Regions from separate parts of the Novosphingobium sp. YAF33 genome, predicted to be linked through region 4. Evidence: predicted binding sites of a transcription regulator. Region 4 holds the regulator's gene; each other region holds the start of a gene.
What was found. The regulator LexA, encoded in region 4, represses DNA repair genes until DNA is damaged. The targets are predictions, from matches to a motif close to GTTCCNCNCTTGTTCT.
Positions count from the first base shown of each region.

Region 1: AB4Z00_RS21180 (ImuA family protein) is a predicted target of LexA. The motif match lies at 1,507-1,522, and genes of this name have one in related genera.
Region 2: AB4Z00_RS20575 (MmcB family DNA repair protein) is a predicted target of LexA. The motif match lies at 2,242-2,257, and genes of this name have one in related genera.
Region 3: AB4Z00_RS19580 (LexA family protein) is a predicted target of LexA. The motif match lies at 1,950-1,965, and genes of this name have one in related genera.

Region 1 is NZ_JBFRCW010000012.1:25,673-29,860, forward strand. Features, by position in the region: gene AB4Z00_RS21175 (Y-family DNA polymerase) at 1-816, opposite strand, end outside; gene AB4Z00_RS21180 (ImuA family protein) at 731-1,486, opposite strand; gene dinB (DNA polymerase IV) at 1,687-2,781, shown strand; gene AB4Z00_RS21190 (alpha-ketoglutarate-dependent dioxygenase AlkB) at 2,781-3,371, shown strand; partial or broken gene AB4Z00_RS21195 (alpha/beta hydrolase domain-containing protein) at 3,914-4,090, opposite strand.
Region 2 is NZ_JBFRCW010000011.1:56,702-60,889, forward strand. Features, by position in the region: gene AB4Z00_RS20560 (error-prone DNA polymerase) at 1-1,507, shown strand, start outside; gene AB4Z00_RS20565 (TM2 domain-containing protein) at 1,597-1,911, shown strand; tRNA gene AB4Z00_RS20570 (tRNA-Arg) at 2,034-2,110, opposite strand; gene AB4Z00_RS20575 (MmcB family DNA repair protein) at 2,270-2,767, shown strand; gene AB4Z00_RS20580 (hypothetical protein) at 2,816-3,343, opposite strand; gene AB4Z00_RS20585 (bifunctional sulfur carrier protein/thiazole synthase protein) at 3,587-4,188, opposite strand, start outside.
Region 3 is NZ_JBFRCW010000010.1:6,008-10,195, forward strand. Features, by position in the region: gene AB4Z00_RS19570 (SIR2 family protein) at 1-89, opposite strand, end outside; gene AB4Z00_RS19575 (Y-family DNA polymerase) at 213-1,475, opposite strand; gene AB4Z00_RS19580 (LexA family protein) at 1,479-1,928, opposite strand; gene AB4Z00_RS19585 (SOS response-associated peptidase family protein) at 2,032-2,670, opposite strand; gene AB4Z00_RS19590 (MucR family transcriptional regulator) at 3,097-3,756, shown strand; gene AB4Z00_RS19595 (hypothetical protein) at 3,940-4,188, shown strand, end outside.
Region 4 is NZ_JBFRCW010000003.1:204,314-208,501, forward strand. Features, by position in the region: gene trpC (indole-3-glycerol phosphate synthase TrpC) at 1-441, shown strand, start outside; gene moaC (cyclic pyranopterin monophosphate synthase MoaC) at 455-940, shown strand; gene AB4Z00_RS08140 (molybdopterin molybdotransferase MoeA) at 937-2,151, shown strand; gene lexA (transcriptional repressor LexA) at 2,285-2,983, shown strand; gene AB4Z00_RS08150 (ComEC/Rec2 family competence protein) at 3,031-4,188, opposite strand, start outside.

The DNA.
Region 1 (4,188 bases), on a different contig from region 4:
CGACAGAGCGCGCAGCACGCCCCCCGGCGGGGTGATGCCAATATCCTCGCGGCCGTAGCGCGCAAGCGCATGGGCCGCACCGGGGGTATCGGCGATCGCGATCCGCACGGTGAACCCCGCGCGGTGGCAGAATGCCTGAAGCCGCTGACAGAAGCGCTCTTCTCCGCCGTGCAGATGCGCAGCGCCGGTGAGATCGAGCCAGATACCGTCAGGCGGACAAACCGCGACGATCGGTGACCAGCGCCGAATTCCAAACAGAGCCAGGCGGTCCAGCAAACCGGCATCGGCCTCAGGCTCGGCGGGCCGAAAATCGAGATCGGACACCAGGGCGCGGGCATGAGTTGCCGCCATCCCAACATGGATTCCAAGCGCCCGCGCTGCTGGGCACACAGCAACGATCTCGTCGCGGCGCCGGACTTTGCCAATAAGCGCCATCGGGACAACGGCAAACTCGGGGACGCCCCGCACGGCGCGCGGCGGCGCGCCGTGCGGGCGCTTGAAAGGATGCTTGGCGGCTTCCGAGCGCCGGCCAAGCTCGCGCATAGGGGGCTGCGCGTGTAGCGGCAACGAGACAATCTCGCGTTCGACATCGACACGCGTACGTGCCCTGCCGCGATCTTCGCTTTGTGTCTGTGCCTGTGCCCAGCGCGCACCAGGCCGCCACCCGCCACCACGCGGGACCGAGCAAGCGCCAGGATCGTCGTAGACGGGAAGCTGGAGCGCGCGGGGTTCAGGCCGCGGAGCGGCGAACCGGTCCTGCCTTCTCAGCCGTTCGATCGGCAGATAGGGCAGGAACAGCGAGACGACCCGTCTCATCGCATCCCTCCACGATCAGGGAAAAACCTTCGCCGCCGCGTTGCCGGGCAAGTTCAACCAGCCAGCGGGGCCGACCGACACTGGCAACCCCGAGGCGGGCGGAGGGGGCGCTGGCAATGCGCCAGCGGGTCCAGGCCGCCGAAGGCTCGCTGAGCGGATCCAGGTCGCGTCCGCGGTGACGCCGAAGCAGCAGAACGGGAATATCGGCCTCTGCCGCAGCAAGCTGAAGGCGGCGGGTCGCCACCATCGACACCTTGCTTGCCTCGGCGACGACCGCAGCCGGCGTCCCATCGCGGACAGCGTCCTCGACGACGGCAAGAAGCGCTCCTTCATTACGCGGCTGCGCATGAATGACATCGGAAGAACCAAGTCCGGCCTGTTCCAAGCCGGGAGCGTAGAGGTCATTGCGGCAGCTTACCCACAGTACCGGGGCCTTGAGCGATCTGGCTTCACGCGCGGCTATCCCCGCCAGAAACAAGGTCGCGGCGGCATCATCGACCAGCGAGCAGGTCAGCGCGGCCGCCTCGTGCAGCGCGCCTGTACGGAGGCCTCCGCCGCTCAAGCGATCATCCAGCGCCTCGGCGCCAAACGGGCTTGTGCGAAACTCAGCGAGCGGAGACGCCAGGGTGCGCAGATGCTCGATCGTCGAGATAGGTGATAGCAGCTGCATGATAACTCGAGACTCGCCTTGTTCCACTTATGTTCCCATTGGCCGGGGTGCCGGGTCAAGGCATTTGCGACGCGGGCAAGAGACACCTCTCGGGACAACCCTGTGGACAGTCTGTGCAGGACGGGGGAAAGCCCTCGCCCTGAGACGACCAATCATTCATTTTTGTTCGATATTTGTTCCTGTCATGGTATGCCCGCGCCATGGTCGACTTCATCATAAGAAAAATTATCCGGGCCGGCGTGGACGCCTTCTTCGCTGCGGCGGAACACTGCGATGAAGCGTCGCTGCGAGGCCGCCCCGTCGCCGCAGGCCATGCGGCAGCGCGGAGCGGGGTTGCAGCGAAAAGTTACAAGGCGCGACAGCTCGGCGTCCGCTCCGCGCTACCTTCGGCCCCATCGCTGCTGCGCTGTCCTGAACTGGTGTTCGTGCCCCCGCGCTTCGAAGTCGACCGGCAGGTATCCCGGCAGGTCCGTGCCGTGTTCGCGCGTTACGACGGCCTGGTCGAGCCCCTCTCGCCCGGCGAGGCGTACCTCGACGTGACGACGGACAAATGCGGTCTCGAGACCGCTTGGCGCCCGGCCAATGCCATCCGCCCGGGCATCCTCGAAGATACCAGTCTCACTGCGTCGGCAAGCGTTTCCTGCAACAAGTTCCTGGCAAAAGTCGCGTCCGATCACCCCAAGCTCAGCGGGCAGTTTGCCGTCACCCCTGACATGGGCGCTAACTGGGTGGACACGCTCCCCGTCAGCTGCTTCCACGGCATCGGGCCGGTGACGACAGCGAAGATGACGCGCCTCTGCTTCGAAATCGGCGGGAACCTTCGCGCAAAGTCCTTCGCATTTTTTGGGCGTCGTTTTGGCAGTTCGGCCAGCTGGTACTTCGCGATTGCGTGCGGCGAAGACTACCGACCGGATAATCCCAATCGGGTGCGCGGATCTTCCGGATTCGAGACGACGCTCGACCGCGATCTGACAGACCCTGACGAGATCGCGGCCAGCGTTGCGAAAATGGCTGAACATGTCTGGCGCTGGTGCGAAGCCAGCCAGATCTTCGGCCGTACTATCACGGTGAAAATCAAGTATGGCGATTTCCAGCGGATCACCCGTAGCCGCAACCAGGGCGAGCCGGTGATGACGAAGGAGCTTCTTCTGCGCCCGGCAAAGGATCTCGTGCGCCCCGTTCTCCCGCCGGCCGAGGGTATAACGCGGGGCCGCATCATGGTGCCGAACCCGGGCGAACCCTCGCCCGCACAAGCAACGGCGCTGCCGATGTTTATCGCCGAGCAGGCGGCCTGATGCTCGACCTGTTCGGCACCCCTGCCCTGCCCGGCCTTGCCACCCGGGCCGACCTCATCGACGATGCCGAGGAACGCGTGCTGATCAGTCGCATCAATGCCTGCGATCTGCAACCGTTCCGTTTTCAGGGCTGGACCGGCAAGCGCCTCACCACCTCTTTCGGGTGGAACTACGATTTCGAAACGGGCCGGCAGCGCCAAGCACCTCCTTTTCCTGGCTGGCTCTTGCTGCTGCGTGACCGCGCCGCGAATTTCGCCGCTGTGGATCCCGCGCTTCTCGTTCAGGCTTTGCTGATCCGGTATGACGCGGGGGCGGGGATCGGTTGGCACCGCGATCGCCCCATCTACGAGCACGTCGTGGGGATTTCGCTAGGCGAACCGGCTGAAATGCGATTCAGGCAAAGGCGTGGGAACGGCTTTGCCCGAACTAACGTGCCGCTCACGCCCAGGAGCGCCTACCATCTCAGCGGACCTGCCCGGCATGAATGGGAGCACAGTATCGCCGAGATGGTACGTCCGCGCTGGTCGGTCACGTTTCGCAGCCTGGCGGCGCCGTCCTTGAGGTACGAACGTACCACCGGCGCAAATTGAAGCGTCGCGAGACGCGGTCCATCGCTTGCGCAGCCGGTCACGGCTGGGCTGCCGTTCGCTTCGAGTTTGTTTCGAAAACTGCTCCGAGGCGAGCTGGCGGCATCAAGTCCTGCAAGGTTATCCCATGAAGGTCAGCGATCGTTCTGAAGGCAACGACAAGGGCGCGCAGCTTGACCAGGCTGAGCTGCGCACCCTAATTCAGTCAGACTGAAAACGCGAAGGCCGATTTATGGTACATTCGTCGCAGCTTTGAACTGCCGCTCGAGCAGTCCTACAATTTCGGCACGGTCGGAATTTAGAACGAAACCTTGCCCGGTGGCGGCATCGAGAGATTTGGTCGCCTTGCCGAGGAACTCAGCCTTCCCGCCGAGGTAAAGCGTGAGGATTTTCGCCTGAGCGCTCGACCAAACCTGTAATATCCAAAGAAGCTCCTCGGAAGTCTCCCGTTAGGTGCGAGAGCGGCGCATCGACCCACGGCGTCCGTATGCCGCCCTTCTCGATACTCAGACTGTCTTTGATTAACGCGGGCAACGTTTCGTTCGTCATCGCGATCTGCATAGAGCGCCAATATAAGCGTAACCACTACGAAAAAGCTCGCGATGGGAATTGATCCATTCGAGCGGAACATCGAGGCCGTCAGTAATATTCCACTCGACGATCACTGTGCCGTTGAAACGTTTACCGTCGGCTGGCTTCAGGACCACAATCCAGAGCTTGTAAGGCGCAGTCTCGCCAAGCTAAACTTGCTGCCGCCCGGTCGAAGGCCGATCCCCCTTGGCGAGCAATAGCACAAGCGAATCCGTCTCGGCGCCCCGAG
Region 2 (4,188 bases), on a different contig from region 4:
CGAGATGCTCCAGAAGGGCGACAGTATCGGCGTCTTTCAGGTGGAGAGCCGCGCGCAGATGAACATGCTGCCCCGCCTGAGACCTGAGAGGTTCTACGACCTGGTCATTCAGGTCGCCATCGTGCGCCCCGGCCCGATCGAGGGGGACATGGTCCATCCCTATCTGCGGCGCCGACAAAAGATCGAGGACGTCATCTACCCTTCTCCGGCTCCTCCCCACGATCGCGACGAATTGCGCGGTGTCCTCGGCGAGACTCTCGGCGTCCCCCTGTTCCAGGAGCAGGCGATGCGGCTGGCGATCACCGCCGCGAACTTCTCCGATGCCGAAGCCAACCAGCTCCGCCGCGCCATGGCGACCTTTCGCAATGTCGGCACGATCGGCTCCCTGCACAGCAAGATGGTGAACGGCATGGTGGCCCGTGGGTATGAGAAGGACTTCGCCGAGCGCTGCTTCCAGCAGATCAAGGGCTTCGGCAGCTACGGCTTCCCGGAAAGCCATGCCCTCGCCTTCGCGCGGCTGGTCTGGGTCTCGGCCTATATCAAACACCACTACCCCGAGGTCTTCGCCGCCGCCCTGCTCAATTCGCAGCCCATGGGCTTCTACGCCCCGGCCCAGATCGTCCGCTGCGCGCAGAAGCATGGCGTGGAAGTGCGCACCATCGATGCCAACCACAGCGAGTGGGACTGCACCCTGGAACCCAAAGCGAAAGGCGCACTCGCCCTCCGGCTCGGCCTGCGCCAGATCAGCGGCTTTCGCGAGAACTGGGCGGAGCAGATCAAGACCCATCGCCCTTACACCAACCTCGAAGATCTCGCCCGGCGCGCCAGCCTGCCCCAGCGGGCGCTCAACCTCCTGGCCGATGCCGATGCCCTGCATTCGATCGGTCTGGACCGCCGCGAGGGCCTTTGGGAAGCACGCCGCACGCCAACCGGCGAACTTCCCCTCTTTGCTGCCGCCCGCGCCCGCGAACTGGGAGAGGAACCCCATGCCGCCCTGCCCGCCATGCCGCTCTCCGAGGAAGTCGCCGCCGATTACCAGACCACCCGGCTCTCGCTGAAAGCCCATCCGATGTCGTTCCTGCGCCCGGTCTTCGCGGCGGAAGGCGTGCTGCGCTGCGCGGACCTGGCGAAGACCCGAAACGGAAAGCGCGTGAAAGTCGCCGGCGTGGTGCTGGTTCGTCAGCGCCCGGGCAAGGGCAATGCCATTTTCGTCACGCTGGAGGACGAAGGCGGCATCGCCAACGTGGTGATCTGGGCCCGGCTGTTCGAAACCTACCGCCGCCCGGTCATGGCCGCGCGGCTGATGCTGGTGGAAGGTCTGATCCAGCACAGCCCCGAAGGCGTCATCCATATCATGGCCCAGAGCATCCATGACCGTACACCCGAACTGAAACGCCTCTCGGAAGTGCACGAAGCCGAGCCCCAGCTATCCCGCGCCGACGAATTCGTCCGCCCGCAGCACCCGCGCAACGTGCGGGTCCTCCCCCGCTCACGGGACTTTCATTGAGCCGTGCCACCGGCAACTCAAAAAATTCATTGGTTTCTTAATGGCATGCCCATATCGATACGCCCCTTCACTTATCGACGGGGGTATCGATGACCGACACGAATTCATCCACTGCGGCCATGGCCGGCCTGCTCTACCAGGCAAATGCCAAGTCCACCGGCGTCACGTATCTCCTGTGGTTCTTCCTCGGCTCGCTGGGCGCCCATCGCTTCTACGCCGGCAAGACCGCCGGCGGCATCGTCCAGCTCGTCCTCTTCCTGCTCGGCTGGGCGACCATCTGGATCATGGGCTTCGGCCTGCTGTTCCTGATCCCGCTCGGCATCTGGGTGCTGGTGGACGCCTTCCTGATCCCGGGCTGGCTGCGTCAATACAACACCAACCTGGTCCACCGCGTCCTGGCCTGACCCGCCCACCTGAAGGGCGGCGCCCGCGCCGCCCGATCACGGCCACCGTGCCCGCCCCAATGCCCGAACAGACACGGCAGAGCATGGCCCGGAAGCCGGTTGATCTTCGCAAATGGAGGAAATGGTGCACCCGACAGGATTCGAACCTGTGGCCTCTGCCTTCGGAGGGCAGCGCTCTATCCAGCTGAGCTACGGGTGCAGTGCCCGCGGCGACTAGCAGAGCATGAGCGGTGTTGCCAGCGCCAAATCACTTCGATCCATCATGGACTTGGGAAAAACCTGTCAGCCGTTCTGGCTGGGCCAGCGCTCCAGATGCCTTGCGGCTTGAAAGTTCCCTCTATGTTCCTATTATGCCGCGATGGCCGAAGCTGATTCTCCGCTCGTTTCTCCCGCTCTTTCTTTCGTCGCCGCCGATGTGGCGCGCGGAATAGGGCGGCTTTTTGCTCGTAACGACATCTGGTGCCTGCCGGAAATGTCGCTGCGCTGCGGGCGCCGCGCCGATCTCATGGGCATCGACGCGAAGGGGCATGTCGTCATCGTCGAAATCAAGGTTTCACGCGCAGACTTGCTGGGCGACGGCAAATGGCCCGACTATCTGGACTACTGCGACCGTTTCTACTGGGGGCTGCCCCCCTCGCTGGACCGGGCGCCGCTGGAAACCGAGCCGTTCCTGCCCGACCAGTGCGGCGTGATCGTTGCCGATGGCTACGATGCCGAGATCCTGCGCCCGGCACCGCTGCGCCAGCTTGCCGCGGCACGGCGCAAGGTGGAAACCGAGCGTCTGGCCCGCGCTTCGCTCAGGCGTCTGGTTACCCTGGGCGATCCGCAGACCCTGCAATGGGGCAGCGAAAGCTGACGTGCGGGCGAAGCGATCCGGCGCCGAAGCGCCGGATCGGCCCGAAACTCAGGCGATCTCCTTCTCGATCCATTCCGGATAGAATGACGGTTCGCGCTCCGACCAGCCAGATGCCGTGGCCGCCGCTTCGCTGATCGAGTGAAGCAACGTCTTGCGGCGATCGGGACGGATCTGGGGAAGCGCGGCGGCTCCGCAGAAGGCGCCGGGCAGCCAGGGCCTTACCCAACCGCCAAGCAGGCGTTCGTAAAGGAAACGGAAGGCCGGGAACGATTCGATGCGTTCCTGGGCGAGATCGAAGGCGGCGACGTAAAGCAGCTTGCCCATGAACGCGGCAATGTCATCGAAGCCGAATTCGTCAGGCCGCATCTCGCGCAGCGCGGCGAGATCCGCGTAGGCTTCGTATTGCTTGCGGATCGAGGTGGCTTCGACGCCGTCGCGCGCCCAGAGACCCAGAGCATCCTGCCGGCCCAGTCCCACGTCCAGGCTGCGCCGGATGTAGCGCTGCTCGCAGGGCGTGAAGCTGGCGAATTCCCGCAGCTCCCCGATGGTGATGGTGGCCTTTCCCGTGTGAGTCATGGTCCTGATCCTCGTGACACGGAAGGACAATCCTCCCTGTCACTAGAACCAATCTCCGCCTCTTCGGTTGCTACAGCCTTAACCGGATGATGGTTTGAACCCGATAATAGCCGCAAGATTCTTGCAGCATTTCATTTCGGGACGCTTTGAAAATGGCCGTCCGCGGCACTTTTCCGTCACAATCGGCCATGCTGCAGCAGAGCTATCGGCCATCGTGAAGAAAAATGCCCCGCGGCCGAATTTTCAGATCAGGCCGGCAAGCGGACTGGAGGGATCGGCGTAGCGGCGCTGCGCCATGCGCCCTGCCAGATAGGCATCGCGGCCAGCCTCGACCGCCAGCTTCATGGCGCGAGCCATGCGGATCGGGTCGCGGGCTTCGGCGATCGCGGTATTCATCAGCACGCCGTCGCAGCCCAGTTCCATCGCCACGGCGGCTTCCGAGGCCGTACCCACGCCAGCATCGACGAGGACCGGCACTTTGGCCCCCTCAACGATCAGGCGGACGGTCACCTTGTTCTGGATGCCCAGGCCCGAGCCGATCGGCGCGCCCAGCGGCATGACCGCCACGGCGCCGGCTTCCTCAAGCTGCTTGGCCGCGATCGGATCGTCCACGCAGTAGACCATCGGCAGGAAGCCTTCGTTCGCGAGGATTTCGGTGGCCTTCAGCGTCTCGCGCATGTCGGGATAAAGCGTCCGCGCCTCGCCCAGAACTTCCAGCTTCACCAGATCCCAGCCGCCCGCTTCGCGCGCCAGCCGCAAGGTGCGGATGGCGTCTTCGGCGGTGAAGCAGCCGGCGGTATTAGGCAGGTAGGTGATTTTCCGGGGATCGATGAAGTCGGTCAGCA
Region 3 (4,188 bases), on a different contig from region 4:
CGTCGCGAAAATCCCGAACCGACAAAGAGAAATGGGGCCGCCGGATGACGGTCGAGTATTTCTTTCAGGACTTCTGCAGGATCGGACATGTGTTGCCTCTTTGGGAGCTACGAAGCGCAGTTAAGGTCATACACCCGCAATCGCAATGTATTTGCCCACTTCAACGGCATGACCCCGGCTTGGCGATCGATTCACACCTCCGTGGTGACTAATCACCGCGCCACTGGAACCTGATCGATCCGTGTAGTCCAGGAGGGGCTCTTCAAGGCACGCTTGGTATCATAGGCCTTCACGCCCATCCCTTCAGAACCCAGCCGCAAGGTCTGGCGCCCGAACCTTGTATTGATCTCGTCGAGCGCGGCCAGCAGCTTCGGCGATCTGGGATCCGGGGCGGAGAACATGTCGAGCTGCCCACGCGCCTCCTGTTCCAGACCCTCGAGCATCACGCCGCACTTGGTGTAGACTGCGCCGACCTCAAACATGGCCTCGGCCATCCTGCCGGCCACGCCGGCAATGACGCGCGGATCGTTGCTGGCAGGCGAAAGCCGCCCGACGCGCGAGGCCGAGGGCGCGTTCGGCTTGAAGCGGCTGCCATGTGCGAAGGCAATCAGGCGGCTCGCTTGCAACCGCTGGTGACGGATTTTCTCGGCCGCGCGTACTGCGCGCCGCACCATGGCTTCGCGCAACGCCTCGACGTCCCGAACAGGTTCGCCAAAGTTGCGCGTGACCGCCGTGGACTTGAGCGCAGCCGGCTCCGGCTCGAAATCGGTGCATTCGATGCCGTTGAGTTCGCGCACCAACCGCTCGAGCACGACCGTTCCCACGTCGCGCGCCACTTCTGCGGGCAGTGCAGCAAGCTCGGCAGTCGTCCGGACGCCGAGCGGCCGCAGGCGCTTCGCCAATGCAGGTCCGATGCCCCAGACTTCCTCGACCGGCCAGGCCGCCAAGAGCCGCCGCCGCAGGCCTTCGTCATGCAGATCGACAACCCCGCCCCAAACTTTTTCGGACGCCTTGGCGAGGGCGTTTGCCACTTTGCTGAGTGTCCGCGTCGGCCCGAGGCCAATGCGGGTGGGGAGACCCACCGAGCGCTTGACCGCAGCGCGGACACGGTGCGCCATCTCGACGTCGCCGAGGCCGCTCGGCAATACCGGCAGACGAAAGAAGGATTCGTCGATCGAGTAGATTTCGACCGTATCGGTGAACTCAGCAATTACCGCATTGAAGCGCCGGTTCATGTCCGCGTAGAGCTCGTAGGAGGAGGAACGGCACTGGATGCCATGCCTCGCCACCACATCGCGGATCTGGAACATGGGCGCGCCCATGCGAATGTGGAGCGCCTTGGCTTCGGCCGAGCGCGCGATGGCGCAGCCGTCACCGTTCGACAACACGAGAAGCGGCACACCGCGCAGCGAAGGATCGAAGACGCGCTCAGCGCTGCAGTAGAAGTTCTCGATGTCGAGAATGGCCCAGGTCATGGGCTAGCCCTGAAGGTTGCGCACGCTCGCGCGCACGACGCCCCAGACTTCCACTGTCTCGTCCGCCACGACCGGCTCGTAGTGCATGCGGCTATTGCGCGCCTCGAGCATCGGGACACCATGGCGAAAGCAGAGTTGGCGAACGACAAAACCGCCATCGACCACGGCAATGACGATGCGCCCGTTCACGGGCTTGGCATCCCTGTCGACCACAACGACATCGGAATCGAACAGCCCCGCATCGACCATGGACTGCCCGCTCACCCGGAATACGAAGCTGGCAGCGCGATCGAGCCGGAGCAGCTCTACGAGATTGATCGCGGATTCTTCCCAGTCCTGGGCCGGCGAGGGAAAGCCGGCGCCGGCTGCGCCGATAACGCGAAGGCACCACTCGCGCGGCAGTTCGCCAAGCGGCAGAGGAATCGAAGGGGGCAAGGCAAAGCCGGAAGACATGCCATCCCAATAACGCGATTCGGAACATATTGGGAACATAAGAAAACGACGACGGAGCGATTTCGACGGATAAACCGTTCAACCCGCTGTCAAATCACGCTTTTCAGATTTCCGCTTGGGGTTGCCGCGTCGGGAATACCGGCCCTCTCACGACCATCTTTGCTGGATCGTAGGGCCGCTGCAGCGAAACGATCTCGTCGTAGCTGCCGCGCAGCCAGGTCGTCACGTCACCTGGATCGAGGATGGTCACCATGGCCTTCGGGTGGATAGGCGCGACCAGTGCATTGGCATCGCAGGTCACCATGGTGAAGCCGTTGCCGGTCTCGGTCCTTTGCCAGAAGCCTCCAACGACAAAGGTTGGCTGGTCGGTGACTGCAAACCACATCTCGCCCTTAAGCGGGGGCTTCCCATCATCGAGATCGTGCTTTTCCGGCGTAAACTCGCAGAATTCGGTGAGCGGCACGATGCAGCGGTTTTCCGGCTTCTCCGCGAGCCGGCGCCATTGCGGCAGCGAGAGCTGGCGCACATTGGTCATCGGCCAGGCCGCCTTTCCGCCGAGCACGTCCCAGGTCATGATATCCCATCCGCGCATCTCGCCCTCTTCGCGGATCACATAGCTGCGTCCTTTCGGCCGCAATTCCTGCGGATCGAAGCGATTGTCACGCGGACGCTCGGTGAACAGGTGGGCGGCCGAGCCGAACAGGGTTTCCGGCTCACCGCGCATTCTGGCTCGATTGCACATGGCGGCCCTCTCCTCTGCCGTGGCTGTTGCCCGTACCGACCAAGCCTGCCCAATGACCCGCCCGGCACTCGAACCTATCATGCCTGCGGCAGTACCGTATATGGGCGGCGGCGCCGAAGACGCCGGTCACCGCCCGTAGTCCCTGACCCAATTCGTAACGCTTGCCTGCACGCCGCCAAAAAGGACGAGGAGGCCAGGGGTACGCGTTATGGAGGCGGGCGGCGGGTGATCGATATCGTGGCCTCACTCCCGGAAGCGGCAGCGGCGTATTGGCGGCCGTCTGGACTTCGGGAGAAGCACTGTCCGATCACACCGCTTTCAATGCCGGGCGACATGAGCGGTTTGGGAAACGGTCCGGAAAGGGATCACGGCGAGGGAAAGAATTGATCCGCATTGCCTGCAATCCCGCTTGCGCCCGCGATGACAATGAACGAAACGAAACGCCCACAAAAAGAAATTCGGGCACGTAAATACATCATGGCAGACCAAGCTCTACTTACGCTGGCGGCTGACATCGTCAGCGCGCATGTCAGCAATAATTCGATTCCCTCAGCGCAGCTTCCCCAGTTGATCGAGGCGGTTTACGGATCGCTGGCGTCGCTTGGACAAGCTCCTGCGCCGCAACCGGAAGTGCTTACACCCGCGGTCTCCGTGCGTGCTTCGGTAAAGCCGGATGGCATCGTCTGCCTCGAGTGCGGTAGCAAGTTCAAGACGATCAAGCGGCACCTCACCACCGACCACCAGCTTTCGGTCGAGGATTACCGGGCGCGCTGGAATCTGCCTGCGAGCTATCCGTTCGTCGCGGCGGAATATGCCGAGCGCCGGCGGGCGCTTGCAAAGGAGATCGGCCTCGGGCGCAAGAAGGGCGCCAAAACCAAGAGCAAGAAGGCGCATTCCGCAGTTGCCGATGCAGTAGCCGAACCCTCCGCTGTTCCCGGCGACACCCCTGCAGCCGCTACTGCGCCTTCCGCGAGCGCTCCGGCCGATAAGGCTCCGACCAAGAAAGCCCCCGCGAAAAAGGCGGCCACCGGCGGCAAGACTGCGAGAAAGCCGAAGTCGGCAACCAATGCGGCGCCGTCCGAATAACAGCGCGTACCTCGTCTGGAGTGCGGGCCGCAGTACTTTGCTCCCGCACTTCAGGCGCCAGCCGGAACCGAACTGCGCCGACCGGTGGCCACATCCGTCGGTGGGTAAATTTTTCCTATTGCATCAAAGGCATGACTTTCCAGAAGCGGTGCGCACCAACTGCACCAAAACCGGAAGCTACAGATGTCTGCCCCCACAACACCCGCTCCGAGCGACACAAAAGCGCCGTTCTCCCTGACCAGTCTTCTGGGACTTCAAGAGCTGACACTCACGGCCCTGGTCCTAGGCGCGATCCACCTCCTCCTGGGTAGTACGGGCTATGCGTGGCTGAGTTATCTCGGCGTGCAGTACTACGACAGCTACGGACAGGGGTTCGGGCTTCCCGAAGGAACATTCAGCCTGCCAAGTACGAGATTGGCGACAAAAGGGCTG
Region 4 (4,188 bases):
ATCCGCAAGGATTTCATGATCGATCCCTGGCAGGTCGCAGAGGCGCGCTCGATCGGCGCCGACGCGATCCTGATCATCGTCGCCGCGCTGGACGACGTGCTTATGGCCGAAATCGAGGCTGCGGCGCGTGAGCGCGGGATGGACTGCCTGGTCGAAGTCCACAACGAAGACGAGATGGAGCGGGCGAGCCGCCTCAAGTCGCGCCTCATTGGCGTGAACAACCGCGATCTCAAGCGGTTCGCGACCGATATTTCGACGACGGAACGCCTCGCCCCGCTGGCGCCCGCCGGCACCCTGCTCGTGAGCGAAAGCGGCATCAACACTCACGCCGATCTGGAACGGCTGTCGGCTTGCGGCGCCCGTACTTTCCTCGTTGGCGAGAGCCTGATGCGTCAGGCGGATGTCCAAGCGGCAACCCGCCAGCTCCTCTTCGCAGATTGAGGATAGCCCGCGCTTGAGCAAGTCCCTTACTCACATCGATGCGGAAGGCTCGGCCCGCATGGTCGACGTTGGCGCCAAGGCCGCGACCCGCAGGGTCGCCGTGGCGTCCGGACGGATCACGATGAGCGCCTCGGCCCTGGAAGCGATCCGCGCCGGCAATGCACCGAAAGGCGACGTGCTGGGAACGGCGCGCATCGCGGGGATCATGGCCGCCAAGAAGACGGCGGACCTCATCCCGATGTGCCACCCCCTCACGCTCGACGCCGTAAACCTGGATTTCACGTTCGAGGACAGCGCCGTGCTGGCCGTGGGCACTGCATCGCTGAGCGGCAAGACCGGGGTGGAAATGGAAGCCATTACAGCGGTTTCCGTGGCTCTGCTTACAATTTACGACATGGCCAAGGCGCTCGACAAGGGCATGGTCATCGGTGACATTCGCCTGATCGAAAAGCGTGGCGGCAAATCGGGCGACTGGCGGTTTGAGACATCGCCGCGATGATCCCGCCGATCGCTCTGGAAGAGGCACAGGCCCGTCTGCTTGCGCTGGTCGAGCCGCGGCCCGTCGAGCACGTCGACATCGACGGTGCGCTGGGTCGCTATCTCGCGGCCCCCTTGCTGGCACGCCGGGTCCAGCCCGCCGCCGACATCTCCGCCATGGACGGTTATGCCGTAAGCGAAGGGGACCTGTCCGGACCCTGGCAGTTGATCGGTGAAAGCGCGGCAGGACGGCCCTTCGGTGCAGCCGTCGATCCGGGCCAAGCCGTGCGGATATCCACCGGCGCCCTGTTGCCCGACAATGCGCGGGCCGTGATCCTGCAGGAGGATGTCGACCGTGAGGGCGATCGCCTCGCCCTCACGGGAGAGGCGCCCTCACCAGGCCACAAGCACGTCCGCTTCCGCGGCATGGATTTCGCCGATGGAGCGCCGCTGCTGGCCGCCGGGGCACTGATCGGGCCGGCACAGGCCGGTCTTGCCATTTCGGCGGGCCACCGACATCTCGCCGTCCGCCGCCGCCCCCGGCTCACCGTGATCGATAGCGGCGATGAATTGTCCGGCGATCCCGAATGCTGCGCAGCCCATCAGATACCCGCCAGCAACGGCGCCATGCTGACCGCTCTAGCGCGTAGCGTTCCCGTCGATGCAAATCGAAATGGACCAATCCCCGACGATCTGGACGCTCTGGTCGCCGCCTTCGACGCGGCCGCCGATGCCGACGTGATCGTGACGAGCGGGGGAGCGTCAGTGGGCGATCACGACCTTCTCCGGCCGGCACTGGAAAAATGGGGCGCCGAAATCGACTTCTGGCGCGTCGCGATCAAACCCGGCAAGCCGCTCATGGTCGCGACACGGCAGACGGCAGGGCGTCGTCAACTGGTGATCGGGCTTCCCGGCAATCCCGTGTCCAGCCTGGTGACCGCATATTTCTTCGTTCTCCCCGTATTGCGCGCGTTTCTGGGCGCCGCGCAGCCCTTACCCCGCGCGATTGCCACCCGGCTTTCGGCACCTTTGAGGACGGGGGGTGCGCGCCGCGAATTCCTGCGGGGATCCTGGGATGGTGAGGCGGTCCATGCCCTCTCGCTACAGGATAGCGGCGCCTTGTCCTCGCTTGCCGCCAGCAATGTCCTGATCGACCGGTCGGCGCATGCCCTCGCCGCTGATCGCGGTGATCCCGTTCAGGTGTTCTTGCTCCAAAATGGCGGTATTGCTTGACGATACCCTATTCGTTGCATAATTGTTCCCTCATTGTTCGCAGACAAGTTCCCTGAACGACACATCAAGTCAGCCGGGGCCGGTTCGTCGGGCGATTCAGGCCAAGTGCCACAGAACACATGAGGCTAAGCAGATGTTGACGCGCAAGCAGCACGAATTGCTCCGGTTCATCCAGGTCCGGCTTGAAGAAAGCGGCATTTCCCCCAGCTTCGAGGAAATGAAGGAAGCGCTCGATCTCAAGTCGAAGTCGGGCGTCCATCGGTTGATTTCCGCGCTGGAGGAACGTGGCTTCATCCGCCGCCTTCCCAACCGTGCCCGCGCTCTCGAAGTGCTCCGCCAGCCCGAAGACGCCACGAGCAAGCCGGCCAAGACCGCGGCTGCGGTATCGGCGGCGCGTGGCGGCAACGCCGCACCGTCCCGTCCGGCGGCGGTCGCCAGGCCCGCCAACGATGTGATCGAAATCCCCCTTCATGGTCGTATTGCCGCGGGCGTGCCGATCGAGGCCCTGGAAGGCCAGTCCTCGCTGCCGGTGCCTGCGGCCCTGCTCGGTGCAGGCGATCACTATGCGCTGGAAGTCTCGGGCGACTCGATGGTCGATGCCGGCATTCTCGACGGAGATTTCGCACTCGTAAAGCGGACCACCACGGCCAGGGATGGCGAGATCGTCGTCGCCCTTGTCCGGGGCGAGGAAGCGACGCTCAAGTATCTGCGCCGGGAAGATGGCATGGTGCGCCTCGATCCCGCGAACGCCGCTTACGAACCGCAGATCTACGGACCTGACGAAGTAGAAGTCCAGGGCAAGCTGGCAGGTCTGCTGCGCCGCTATCATTGATCCGTTTCAGGAGGGCGCCCTGTTCGCCCTCCTCAGGCCAGCGGTCGCTAATACCATCCCTTGCGTTCGATCATGGCCGGCGTAGCGGGTTTCCACCAGCCATGGTTTCCTTGCCCCTCCGCCACGGTCGTCACACTGCGGCTTGCAAGATCGATAGTCAGCCCGCCCGTTCGATCCAGCATCTGGCGATCAACTTTGAGCCACTTCGGCCGGCAGGTCCTCGGCAGGCGGCGCTCGGCAATCACCACGTCGGCCCACCTGCACGCCTCGGCCAGTTGCATCTCGGGGACGATGGCCCTCCCCCGCGCGATCAACACATGCCGAGCCCCCTGGCCGTGACGTAGCTCGACGGCGCAGAAGTCCGCGTTGCATCGCGTTCCGGGCGCCGTCTGCGCATTGACCGGGACCTCTCGCGTCCCGGCAACTTCCATGAGGTTGTCCAGGGCGTAGTTCCCGGAACCGGCGCGGAGCATCACGAGCCGATGGCTCTCGGGATCGATCCAGCCCACATGGCGGCCATCGCCCGAAACCATCATGTCCGGAACCGGAATGAGCATCAAGCCGAAGAAACCGGCAGCTATAGGCAAAATCCCCCATAGCCGGATGCGACTGTCCCAAAGGCCCAGCCAGAGCCCTCCAGCAACAAACAACGCAAAATGCCACCCACTCATCGTGGGCATCACCCGAACGGCTCCCGGTTCCGCGGCTATGAAGCGGGCGATGGCCAGCAGGGCGTCGATAGCGTGGTTCGCCAGCCACCACACCGGACCTCCAAGCCCAACCACATCGAGCAGGAGCGCCAGGGCGACGAAAGGCATGATGACCAGCGTCGTCAAAGGGATCGCGATCACATTGGCGACAGAACCATAGAGGCCGGCACGATGGAAATGGAACAGGGCGATGGGCATCAACGCCAATTCGATCACAATGCCGGTGATCAGGATCATCGTGAGGTGGCGCATGACCTTGAAAGGCCAGGCCTCTTCCCGGGGTGCCAACCAGCGCTTCAGCGGCTCTGCATTGCCGAGTGCCACCAAAACCATCACCGCCGCGAAGCTCATCTGGAAGCTGGGACCGACGACCGACTCGGGCCAGATGAGCAGCACGATGACAGCCGCCACCGCCAGCAAGCGCATGGACAGCGCTTCACGGCCCCATGCCATGGCAGCGAGAACGAGCAGAGCGCCCAGGAAAGCGCGCATGGT